DNA from 3 places in the Jeotgalicoccus sp. WY2 genome. Region 1 is predicted to be linked to each of the others. Evidence: riboswitches for the same ligand, from Rfam matches in the RefSeq annotation. Region 1 holds a riboswitch; each other region holds the start of a gene.
What was found. Region 1 has a riboswitch for thiamine pyrophosphate ahead of G4D76_RS08245 (3-oxoacyl-ACP reductase). Riboswitches for the same ligand answer to the same signal wherever they lie in the genome.

Region 1 (4,212 bases):
TTTTGCGATTTCTGCGATGCGTATAGTTTCTTCCACTGTTTTCGCCCCTGCTGTATTCGGAAATGTCGTGTATTTTCTTAAATCAATATTTGCCAGCGGGTTGGGCAGGTCTTTATCAAATAAGTTCATACGTCTGACAGCGAAAGTCAGCACTTCTGTACCTGACGCTTCAATTGCTGCGGCCTGTATTTTCTCATCTGAGAACTTTCCAGTACCTAAAAATAGTCTTGAGTTAAATTTTAAATCCCCAATTTCTAACATATTATCCGCCTCCTACAAATTCTAATAATTCAAGTCGATCATTATTTTTCACTGCTTGTTGTTTAAATACACTTTTTTTAATCAATTCCCCATTGTGTTCCACTACAATACGATTATCATCTACATCCAGGTGGTCCAGCAGGGTAGCTATGGTAATATCCTTTTCAAAATAATGGAGTTCTCCGTTAACGGTGCACTGCATATTGTTTCATCCTTTCAAATGATAGATTTTTAAGTACTGCGACAGCTGGGAAATGTATTAACCACATTATAATGTCTAAGCAATGTAGCATTTGCTTACATAAAATTTAATATTTGCCATTCTTCTTTTAATCTGGTGATTTGATTGGGTGATGCATCCATAAGTGCAGAAATTGCCGAGATACCACTGAAACCTGCCGGTAATTGATTGATAGTTGTTGAATTGATACCTCCAAGTGCAACGACAGGAATATCATAAGACAGTGCATCACGTACTTCTTGATGTGTACGCGGCGGCAAAGATTTCTTTGAACTCGATTCAAATATATGGCCGTATAATACAAAGTCGAGATGATTGTCCTGTGCTTTCTTGACAGATTCAGGTAAATGAGCAGACATGCTGACTGAAATATCCGGATGTTCTTTTTTATACGTTAATGCAGTTGGATCGTTTTCTCTAAAGTGGATGGCAGTTAAACGAAAAGATTCCAGCAATTTAGTCGAAGTATGAATGATGATTTTTTCTTTGGGAAAACCTGAATGAATAAGCTGACAAAGGAACGATGATAACTCGTTGTCGGACATGGGTGTACGAAGTAAAAGATAATCGATACAGGATGAAATCGTATTGAAATGAATAATATCCTTGGAAATTAATATCTTAAAATGTGTAATTGCAATAAGCATTATGTCACCCCTTAACATAAAAAAAAGCGCTGCTTTTCTATATAGAAAAACAGCGCAAGTATGTATCAACATATATTACTTTCGCCACTTTCCTACGCCAGTATGAACTGTATCAGGTTCCCGGAATCCCAAAGTCTACACTTTAATCTCAGCCTTTTTCAAAGACACTTCCAGTGGTCTTAACTATTTAATTTTCCAATCAATAACCTCAAGTTACTCTAAAAAGTTAAATATTGCAAATAAAATTAGATTTTAATTATGCTGATAACTACCTTTTAACATTCACTCAATCATATAAAAACTAGAAAGCAGTACAGTTACAGAATTGAATTTGAATTGCGTTTGTTCCAATTCAAATAATTTGTGGTTTACTTGACGTATCTTTGTAAAGTACTACAATGATGTTAAATAGAAGATTCGCACTAGGGGTGTTTATATAAACTGAGATGAGGGAAACCTCAGACCCTTTGAACCTGATCTAGTTAAAACTAGCGTAGGAAAGTGTTACATCGATACAGTTGTATATCTATGTCTTTGTGGACATATAATTTACTCTCGATACGTAACTTTCCTATGAAGGTTGCGTATTTTTTTATTTTAAAAAATTATAGGAGTGATTTATTTGACAAGAACAGTTTTAGTAACGGGAAGCGGAAGAGGACTTGGTAGCTATATCGTAAAAGCACTGAGTGAAAAAGGCTTTAATGTCATAATTAACTACAACAAAAGTAAGGAAGAAGCAGAGAAGTTACAAAAAGAAATTGGCGCACAAGCGATTGCGATTCAAGCGGACATTACAGACCGTGAAGCAGTTGAACAATTAGTAAAAAAAGGAACTGAACATTTCGGCCAGATTGATGTTGTTGTAAACAATGCACTCGTTAACTTTAAATTTGATCCAACCGCTCAAAAAGCATTTAAAGATTTGACTTATAAAGATTACGAGCAACAGTTAGACGGGACACTAAAAGCTGCATTCAACGTATCACAAAGTGTAATACCACAGTTTTTAGAACGTAAAGACGGTGCAATTATTAGTATTGGAACGAATCTATATCAAAATCCTGTAGTACCATATCACGAGTACACCACTGCAAAAGCTGCTTTAATTGGGTTCACCAGAAACGTTGCAGCAGAACTTGGACAGTATGGTATCCGTGCAAATGTTGTTTCTGGCGGTTTACTGAAAACAACAGACGCAAGTGCAGTCACAACACCAGAAGTATTTGATTTAATCGCACAGTCCACACCATTGAGAAAAGTAACAACACCACAAGACGTTGCTAATATGGTTGTTTATCTTTGTTCTGAGGCAGCAGATGGGATTACAGGGCAAAACATCACGGTAGACGGCGGACTTACTATGAACTAGGCGGTATATATTATGAATAATTCTAAACAGTTAAATATAGGGATTTTAATGTATGGTGTGGGTCATCATCAGGCAGCATGGTTAGAAGATGATTCGAGTATCAATGAATTCACGACAATTGAATATTATGAAAATCTGGCAAAAATTGCAGAACGCGGAAAATTTGATGCCGTATTTTTCGCAGATTCACAAGCCTTCCCCGCAGATAGTGCAACAGAATTACCAGCGAGTTATTTTGACCCAGTTGTTGCATTAACTGCTATGAGTAAGGTCACAGATAACGTTGGACTTGTTTCAACTATTTCAGGTACATTTAATAACCCATTTACCACAGCAAGACAGTTACTCACACTGCAACACATAACAAAAGGACGCATGGGATGGAATCTAGTGACATCAATGACCGACCGCGAAGCACAAAACCACAGTATATCTAAATTACCTGAGCGAGCCGTTCGTTATAAGAAAGCGGATGAATTTGCTGAAGTCATGAATAAATTATTTGAATCGTGGTCAATTGAAAGCTACAATCCAGAGAAAGAAAATAACACAATTACTAAAAATAAAAATATTCAGCCATTCAATCACAATGGTGAAAACTTCCAAGTTAAAGGGCCGCTAACTTTACCTTTAAGAAAAGAGGGTAAACCAGTTGCTATGCAAGCTGGGGCTTCAAAAGAAGGTGTTGCACTTGCTGCGAAATATGCTGATGCCGTCTATTCAGTTTCTTGGAACTTAAGACAAGCAAATATTTATCGTGAAAAATTAAATCAAGCCATAAAAGAAAGCCGTCGTCCAAACAACTATATCAAAGTATTTCCAGGACTAGTGACTTACGTGGGTAAAACAAGAGAAGAAGCGCAAGAAAAGAAAGCAAAATTAGACAATCTACTTCCAATTGATACTGCACTTAATCAGCTCGAATTCTTTATTCAGCAAGATACAAAATCATGGAAACTCGACGAAAAAGTACCAAAATTGCCACCCACCGTCGAAGAATTCAAAGGACCTGTTGGACGTTATCAAACTGTTTTAGAAATTATAGAAGACAGAAATCCTACAGTCAGAGAATTACTCGGTTATCTTAACGCTGGAGGTGGACATTTAACCCTCATTGGCACACCTGAAGAAATTGTCGACGAATTAGAAAGATGGATGAATGAAGGTCGCAGATGGATTTAACTTGATGCCTCCAACACTCCCAGGAAGTCTTGAAGACTTTGTCGACTTAGTCATTCCGGAAATGCAAAAACGCGGCATTTTTAGAAGAGATTATAACGGTGAAACGTTTAGAGAAATGCTGGAACTCGATAAATATTAAGCTGTATGATTCCTAGGTGCACCTCAATTTTACGTTGTGTTTTTATATTGTGGCTGGGACATAAATATCTCCAGAAAAAATAATAACTTTTGAGAACGTATGTCCCCGAGCCCCAAGAGCGAAGGTTATAAAGGCTGAATTGCTTATTGATAACCCGGTAAAAGAGGATGAAGTCAAAACTCACAAAAAAACATTAACAGCTGAGACTCAGGTTTTCGCTTATATAAATCATTTTGCGGCAGACAGAGAAAATTTAATTATTCATTCCAATGTCAAAAAAGAAATCAGGGTTCAGAAAGTGAATAATTATATAGTATATTTGTTAATAGGTATAGCTTTCGGCCTTTTAGAAGTTTATTTTGTTAAAAAC
Region 2 (4,212 bases), 330 kb from region 1:
GAATGGCAGAATAATAATGATTGACCCGATAATACTTAAGAAAATACCGATATAAGTAATCTTCGTATAGCCAATCTTATCTGCGATGTTTCCTGCTGCGACCATGAAAATCCCGGTAATCAGCGATGTTAAACTGACAGACAGGTTAATAATACTGCGGCTCGTCGTGCTGTAAGTTGCTTGAACTTCAGGTGCAATGTTTAAAAATGCTTGGGCAAACAGCCCGTAAGTCAGGATGGATAAAATAACACCCAGTATTACCTTATTAGGGGTTTGCGCTTTCATAATTGTCTGAGACAAAATTCTCATCTCTGTTTTTGTTAGATTCCCGTCCATTATAAATGAAAACGCTTAAAATTATTTGCTGGAACATTGAAAGTCACAAAAAAGTCATTCTGATTAAAAAAATGCCGCCGAACCCGGCAGCACCTAATCAATTATTAATCATCATCTTCAATTTCGCTGTCTTCTTCATCATCGTCGTCGGAATCGTCGAGCATATCGTCTTCCATATCAGACTCTTCGACGCCCGTTTCTTCAACGCCTGTGTCTTCATCTTCTGTATCCTCGCCGCATGCCGCAAGTGCGAGTACTGCGAGCATTGTTGAAACAACTGCGAATTTCTTCATAAGTCCGATCACTCCTAATTTCTGAATTAATATGTATATACCCATAATTTGATGATTTAACACCGCAGAACTATAAGAAATTGCCGCAGGTTAAACACCCGCGGCAATATAATATTCATTTTTATTTAAGCACCATCGTCTTCAGTTTCTGTACTTTCTGTATCTGTTTCAGTCTCTGTACCTTCCGTGCCTGTTTCCTCAGTTTCTGTTTCAGTACCTTCTTCTTCTGTTCCTCCTCCGCATGCTGCAAGTGCTAATACGCCTACAAGTGATCCGACAGTTAAAAGTTTCTTCATCTAAAGTTCCAGCTCCTTAAAAAGTATAGTAGATTCCAGACTGATCATTGATGTTACTGTCACCATACCTCAGATAAAACATCTATATGCATAATTTACCGACCCTTAACAATTTCGAAAACTTATGCAAAATCATAACCAGCTATAAGTTCAGCTGAACAGGCCATTCTTCACGCGCCTCACACATATCCCAAAACATATACTCATACAGACTCGTTTTTACGACAATTTCCTCGAGCTGCTTAAGCTCGCGCTCCGGTTTCCCATCAGCAAGTTCATTCAAAAGGGTCATCGCCGTACCATTTAATTCGCTGAAATCCTCACCGGAATAAGTATCAACCCACTGCTTATAAGGATTACTTTCCAGATCCGGGTTTTTATCGGCTAACGCTCTGCCGATATAGTTATAACTCCACGCACAGGCTAGTAAACACGCGGCCACAGACGCCGCATCACCCCGCTGTGCATGATTCAGCATATAGCTCGTGTAAGCCGTGTTTACAGCAGAAGATTCCGTCCTAAGCAATTCGCTCTCTTCAATACCGAACTCCGCAGCATATTTTCGGTGCAATTGCATCTCGCCAAACAGCGTCCCGTGAAGCATTTCAGAAAACATATTCATCGTCTGTAAATCCGGCGCTTTTTCGGCACCGATTGCCATCAGCCTTGAATACTCAACCAGATAGACATAGTCCTGCTTCAGCCAATGCTGAAACTTATCTACTTCGAGCGTACCGTCACCTAGCCCGGTCACAAACGGATGGCGAAGATATCCATTCCAAATATCCTCCACACTGTTCCATAGTCTGTCAGTAAACTTCATTATATTATCCCCTTTTCTTTTCAGCTGAAGACGATAAAAACCCGAACCTCATGAGAAGGTCCGGGCTGAAATTTTATACATATATCAGCTCAGACTTCCCTGCGCAGGTACTAACCTACAGGTTCAAAGGGTCGATATTATCTCTCAGCACTCACAGTGCGCCCCCAGCCGTTTATATTTTTTTACACATCCACTGTACTACAGTTTAAAAGATTTTGCTTCGGGAATTAATAAATTGTATATAATTTTAAGGAGGAATAATGAATGGCTCACGAACAGCATCAGCAATTACTTAAGACACTGCACGAATGTATGGAAGCGTGCAATCATTGTTTCGACGCGTGCTTAAAAGAATCGGACGTAAAAATGATGGCGGAGTGCATTAGACTGGACCGCGAATGTGCAGACATGTGTGCATATTTAGAACAAGCAATTACGAGAAATTCACCATTTGTTAAAGAACTTGCAGGCGTTTGTGCGACGATTTGTGAAGCGTGCGGCACTGAGTGTGAGAAACACGACCACGATCATTGCCAGCAATGTGCGAAAGCATGTTTCGAATGTGCAGAAGCGTGTAAAGCAGCGGCGTAAATTAAATTGCAAAAGGCCGGGACAATTTGTCCCGGCCTTTTTTCTAATCCATATATTTTTTAAATATTTTACCAAGCTCATTCAGGAAATGTTTGCCTTCTTGGTTCGATGGCCAGTTATTTGAGAACACCGAGAACAGCAGCTGTTTGCCGTTAAGCTGAATCATGCCGAATTCATGCTCGAGCGCTGTCACAGATCCTGTTTTCGACGCGATAAATTCGGCCTCTTGGTCTTCATCGATATTAAAAAATCCGCCGACTCTGTCGTTAATCTGCTGTTTTTTCATAACTTCAAAGAATGCCTGTCTGAGTTCTTCCGGCAGCACATCATTTTCTTTAATGACGTACTGCATCGACGTGAACATATCAGCGGCAGATGTTGCGTTGCGTTTTCCTTCATTAATGCCTGTCGTGTCATAGTAATTACGTGCGAGTGTTGTGTCATGCAGACCGAGTGCTGTAAAACCTTCGTTGATCCGCTCGATGCCGATATTATCAATCAGCATGTTGGACGCAGTATTATCAGACACGATAATCGACAGTACAATCGTATCCCATAACGTCAGGCGTTTAACGCTCTGAAGCGTATGAAGTACGCCGCAGCCCCCGACCTTTTTTCCGACCGTAAGTGAAATATCTTCATAGTTATGAAAATGCTGCTGCAGATTAATTAAGCTGATCGGCACCTTTATCGTGCTGGCAGAAGGATATACCTGGTGTTCATTATGTACGTACACCTTATTATCAAACTGAATCTTGTAAGAAATATCTTTCGTCGGCTGGCTTTCAATCAATGCGTTGATTTCATCTATAAACATCTAGTCATCTCCCCCTGTTGCTGTTTAAGTAAAGAGTATCACAACAAGGTATCCGTTTGCACTTAGTCTATACGGGGAATAAAGCAGTAATAATTTACATGGAGGTTTGACATTATGGGGCAAATTGAATTGATTGCAAATGAACGTCATTTACAGGAAAGATTGCAGCATTACAGAGATTTAAAAGTACCCGAGAACAAATTAACTGTGGTGTCGACTCGCGGTTATGAGGATTTCCTCTTGGATTATCCGGGAGTGAACGAGCGTATGACTGCCGGAAACACTTTGGAAGAACTGCTTATACAGCTTGACGGCAGCCAGCGTCTCACGATGACGAATCAGGAACGTGAAAATTATTCGAACGCTCTGAATAATGGAGAACTGCTGTTTATATTGATGATGAATCTGAACTGGATACACCTGAAGGCGAAGAAACATTTGAACTTCGTGAAGAACGGCTTGCAGTAAATAAAGAGAAAGTCCAAACAGGAGAAATTGTCGTTGAGAAATATACGGATTCAAAAGTTGAAGAATTTGATGTCCCTGTAAATATGGATAACGTCACGGTAGAACGCCGTGCAGTTGAAGGCGAGCCTTTGTTTGAAACCTATAACAATACAGAAGACTCGGATGACGACCTCGGGATTATTCGAATTCCGGTAACAAAAGAACGTATCAGAGTAATTAAGGAACATGTGGTAACAGAAGAAATTGTAATTACAAAAGAAGTCGTTGAGAAGATGGAGCATGTATCAGGCACTGTGAAGCATGATGATATCAGAGTCAATGAAGTGAAGAATGAAGACGTTAAGGTCAGAGAAGTAAAGAATATAGATATTGATAAATAATAAAAATCCGGACCTCTTTGAGGACCGGATTTTTCTCTATTTCTTCTTATTATTCTTATTTGTATAGTTGGAAATAATCGGCTTAACGTAATTCATCACTTTTTCTCTTTTAACAGGATCTTTCATTGTTTCCTTAATTACTCTAATAATTAAGTTCTTCATATATTAACCTACAATCTTCTATTTAAATTTTCTTAATCTTATCATG
Region 3 (4,212 bases), 440 kb from region 1:
TTCGAGGCAGGATTTATAGTTTTGTTCAGTTATGCCGCCTATTGCTGCAGTCGGCAGTTTTGTTCTGTTCACTACTTGTTTTAAACCATTTGTACCGATAGCATCTCCGGCATCATCTTTCGATAAAGTGCTGAATACCGGACCGATGCCGAGATAAGATACTCTGTCGAGGCTGCTCGCTTCAAGTTCCTTTACGCTGCCAACCGATAAACCGATAATTTTATCGTTAAAATAGTCAGGCAGCATATCAGGTTCCATATCATCCTGGCCGATGTGAATGCCGTCTGCTTCGATTTCTTCAGCCAGTTTTACATCGTCGTTAATAATAAATGTCACCTCGTATTGTCTGCACAGCGACTTAATTTCCATTGCAAAATCTTTAAGGTCTTCGCCTGTTTTAATATCACTGCCCTTTTTCCCGCAGCTGAAAGCATGTCACACCTGACTTGAATGCAGTTTCCAAATCTCCGAGCGGATTTTTAAAACTGCCGGAGCTCGCTATCAGATATAATCTCATAATTTCTTTATTCATTAATAGTTCACTCTTTTCGCAGTGTAGTCATCTTCATTAAAATTATAAATTTCATCGATAAGCTGAACCGCAAATGTCCCGGGCCCTCCTGCTGATGCTGCTGCTTTTTCAGCTGCTATATTATACAGGCTTACCGCATTAACAATACTATCCGCCTTGTTTTCAACAGCTAAAAAGGATGCTGCTATTGCACCGAGCACACAGCCGGATCCTGTAATTCTTTCCTGATAATGATGACCGTTGTGCATTACTATATCTGTTCACCGGTAACCAGTGCATCTGTTTCACCGGTAACCAGCACAGGCACGTGTAATACCCCATGTGCCGCTTGGGCAATATCAAGAGTATTTCCTTCAATAATAGAATCAACACCCTTAGACACAGCTTCCCGGCCGCTTAATGCATGTATTTCCCCAGCATTGCCTTTAACCAGCGCAATGTCATAATCACTCAGCAGTTTATCCGTTAAATTTCTGCGAAAAGCCGAAGCGCCGTAGCCTACCGGATCCAGTACCACGGGAATATTATACTGATTAGCATAGTTCGCCATCTTTTCATACAGCATTACTTTATCTTCCGAGCATGTGCCAATGTTTAACAGCAATGCGCCCGCATGTTTTAAAATATCCGCCGCTTCACTTTTTTCACCGCTCATAATCGGAGATGCGCCGAGTGCCAAGAGACTGTTTGCAGTAAACGGCTTCACGACATCATTCGTAATGCACACAACGAGCGGCACGTCTTTTTTAACTGTTCTATCATTATAATTACTCCCCTTTATAACTGAAATGGTTCACCGGTCCGCTGCCTTTGCCGATACCTGGTGAATTTTGTATCGCATTGGTAATATACGCTTTACTCGTTTTGAACGCTTCATCAATCGTCCGGCCTTTCGCAAGCTCCGCAGTTAAAACTGCCGAAAACGTACAGCCTGTTCCATGAGTCTGATCCGTGTCGATGCGTGCTGCTGTTAATGTTGAAATATTTATACCGTCATATAAATAATCAGTCGCATCACCTGACAGATGACCGCCTTTAATAATGACACTCTCTGCGCCCATATCATCAGTGAATATTTTCAGCGCCCGGTGAATATCTTCTTCCGTCCGGATTGTCATCTTTGTAATCGCTTCTGCTTCGTGCAGATTCGGCGTCACTATCGTTGCCAGAGGAATCAGCGTATCAATCAGCGTCGACATCGATGCGTCCGTCATCAAGCGGTCCCCGCTCGTTGCAATCATTACCGGATCCATTACGTAGGGAATATTGTATTTTCTAATGTAGTCCGCAATTACAGTCATCATATCCGCCTCGGCGACCATTCCGGTCTTCATCGCATGCGGCACTTCATCTGAAAATATACTGTTCAGTTCTTTGTCGATAAAATCCGCCGGCACGTTGTAAACGTCCTGCACCCCGAGTGTGTTTTGCGCCGTCAGTGATGTCACCCCGCCGCCTTCCGAAACGCCCGTGAATGCATTGCCTTAAGATCTGCGAGTATTCCTGCACCGCCTGTCGGATCAGTGCCTGCAACAGTTAAACCAATTGGAAATTCAACCATAAAATATGTCCTCCTATAATAAAAGCCCACTTCCCGGGGCGAAGTAGGCAGAGTAGATTCAGAGAACTTCCCTGTAATCATCAGCACTTCCCTACGCCAGCATGATCTGGATCAGGTGAAAAGGGACAAGCATTCGCTATCTCAGCCGTATCGGCGCCCCCAGTGGGTTTTATTGTTTTTATTGACACAAGCGTAACACAATTCTTTTAAGCATCAAAGCAAATTGCGGCGCTTAAATACAGCCGTTCCAATCATCAGAAGCATAATGCCAAGACCCGCAATAATTAAGACTGCTGGAATATCCATACTTTCATAAGGCATATTGCTTAAATAATAAAATGGACTGAGCATTAAATACTTCATCGATATTGATCAGTACGCCGAAATAATTCGCAAAGAATATATAAGCTGCGTAGAGCCATGCTGCAAGATGAAGTTTTTTAGAAATGCCGGCAAAAAGTGCAGATACTCCTATAATAAATATAATGCCCGCACTGTAATTTACAGCAGAAAGCACATAATCTTTAATCGTAATACTTAAATCATCAACATTCATACTCGCGAGATACATGCCGAGTATGGTGAGGAGAAACGATGAAACACCGGCAGCAACTCCGTACAGATAATGTGTGATAAACACTTTCGTGCGGGACACTTTCCGGTTCATTGTACCAGCGATAATCACTTCAAGACGTCCGTCTTTCTCTTCGTTAAGCATGCGCCCGGTAATCATCAGAGCAGGCACCGCAGCCATCAGCGCTGAAATAACGAGCAGCATGCTGATAAAGAACCCTGCCGCATCATTGCTGCCGAGCGACTCCCGGAGCATATCATTTTCTCCGATTAGACTTTCTAAATCACCGAATATGGATCCGTACGACAAACCGGCAGCAAATAGTCCGATGAGCCAGCTGATTATCATTACTCTCATATTAATAAAAGCTAATTTCGGATAACTGTATATTTTTCTCAAATTCTTTTCCTTACCAATTTTTATATAACTGTCTCCGATATCCCGCTTTAAAAATAATACATAGCTGAGTATTATCAAAATTAAAATTACAGTGAACGGTATCAGCCATATTTCTCTATTATCTCCATATACTTCAATCCGGGACAACCAGTGATATGGTGAAATTACAGAGTATGCTGTATTCATGACATCGGTCACCGCGCGGTATAAATAAAATATAATCAGCAGTGACAGAGCGATGCCGAATGTCATATCTCCACTGTCAAATAAATTTCCGATTACAAGAGTCATAACGAAAAACAATAGACCAAACAATGCCAGTCCAAGTGCATAGTATAAATTTCCAGTAATAGAAAGCCCTTCGATATCATACAAGCTTAAACCGCCGAATAATATAATAAAAACAAGTGAATTTATTAAAATTCCGCTCATCAGCTGAGACGTAACAATTGTCTTCTTGCTGATACCGGCACTAAGTACATACTCTGTTAATCCTGACTCTTCAGCTCTCCGGGCAATACCGTTCGCAATCAAAATACCGAACAGGCCGTGAAACAGTGCCATAAACATCAGCATCTGGTGACCGAACATAACAGCTGATGTATAATCTCCGCCCGGTACCGGTCCAATCAGCGCAACCATTGCAGGATTATCGACGGTCATTTTCATACCTTCCTGCTCCGCCGCGGTACTGTACAGCCCGTTAAATACCGGCGGTACCGATATCGACAAACCGCACAATGCAAATATCCAGAGCGCTGCTTTCATTCTCAGATTTTTCATCAGCAATTTAAAATAAGTCATTTTGCGCCCTCATAATAGCGCATGAAAATATCTTCCAGCCGCGGCGGTGCCGTCGTTAAATTTTTCAGATTATATAATTTTAAATACTTCAGAAATTCCGGAATTTTATCATTATCGATAAACAGATGATATCCGTCAGGTGACTCGGAAAATTCATGAACGAAACTGCGGTGTTTTAGTGCAGTAATATCATCATCCGTCTCGACAATGTATTCCATTCTGGTAATATGCCGCAGTTCTTTCATGCTTCCCGACTCTATAATTTCACCATTTCTAATGATCGCAATACGGTCAGCCAGCTTCTCCACTTCCGATAAAATATGGCTGGACAGCAGAATTGTT

Region 2: another riboswitch for thiamine pyrophosphate. It lies ahead of tenA (thiaminase II); the one in region 1 lies ahead of G4D76_RS08245 (3-oxoacyl-ACP reductase).
Region 3: another riboswitch for thiamine pyrophosphate. It lies ahead of thiD (bifunctional hydroxymethylpyrimidine kinase/phosphomethylpyrimidine kinase); the one in region 1 lies ahead of G4D76_RS08245 (3-oxoacyl-ACP reductase).

What each region holds. Positions count from the first base shown of each region.
Region 1 covers NZ_CP049818.1:1,413,971-1,418,182, reverse strand. The annotation lists gene G4D76_RS08260 (thiazole synthase) at 1-261, opposite strand, end outside; gene thiS (sulfur carrier protein ThiS) at 263-463, opposite strand; gene G4D76_RS08250 (thiamine phosphate synthase) at 559-1,149, opposite strand; TPP riboswitch at 1,222-1,331, opposite strand; TPP riboswitch at 1,564-1,666, shown strand; gene G4D76_RS08245 (3-oxoacyl-ACP reductase) at 1,772-2,521, shown strand; partial or broken gene G4D76_RS08240 (NtaA/DmoA family FMN-dependent monooxygenase) at 2,534-3,842, shown strand; gene G4D76_RS08235 (hypothetical protein) at 3,982-4,212, shown strand, end outside.
Region 2 covers NZ_CP049818.1:1,086,181-1,090,392, forward strand. The annotation lists gene G4D76_RS06405 (MFS transporter) at 1-300, opposite strand, end outside; gene G4D76_RS06410 (hypothetical protein) at 441-629, opposite strand; gene G4D76_RS06415 (hypothetical protein) at 755-925, opposite strand; gene tenA (thiaminase II) at 1,068-1,748, opposite strand; TPP riboswitch at 1,828-1,924, opposite strand; gene G4D76_RS06425 (four-helix bundle copper-binding protein) at 2,013-2,339, shown strand; gene G4D76_RS06430 (serine hydrolase) at 2,383-3,156, opposite strand; gene G4D76_RS06435 (hypothetical protein) at 3,271-3,624, shown strand; gene G4D76_RS06440 (YsnF/AvaK domain-containing protein) at 3,651-4,004, shown strand; gene G4D76_RS15885 (hypothetical protein) at 4,041-4,166, opposite strand.
Region 3 covers NZ_CP049818.1:978,590-982,801, forward strand. The annotation lists gene thiE (thiamine phosphate synthase) at 1-369, opposite strand, end outside; gene G4D76_RS15860 (hypothetical protein) at 404-532, opposite strand; gene G4D76_RS15865 (hydroxyethylthiazole kinase) at 532-780, opposite strand; gene G4D76_RS15870 (hydroxyethylthiazole kinase) at 783-1,271, opposite strand; partial or broken gene thiD (bifunctional hydroxymethylpyrimidine kinase/phosphomethylpyrimidine kinase) at 1,300-2,093, opposite strand; TPP riboswitch at 2,165-2,264, opposite strand; gene G4D76_RS05810 (ABC transporter) at 2,404-3,870, opposite strand; gene G4D76_RS05815 (ABC transporter ATP-binding protein) at 3,867-4,212, opposite strand, start outside.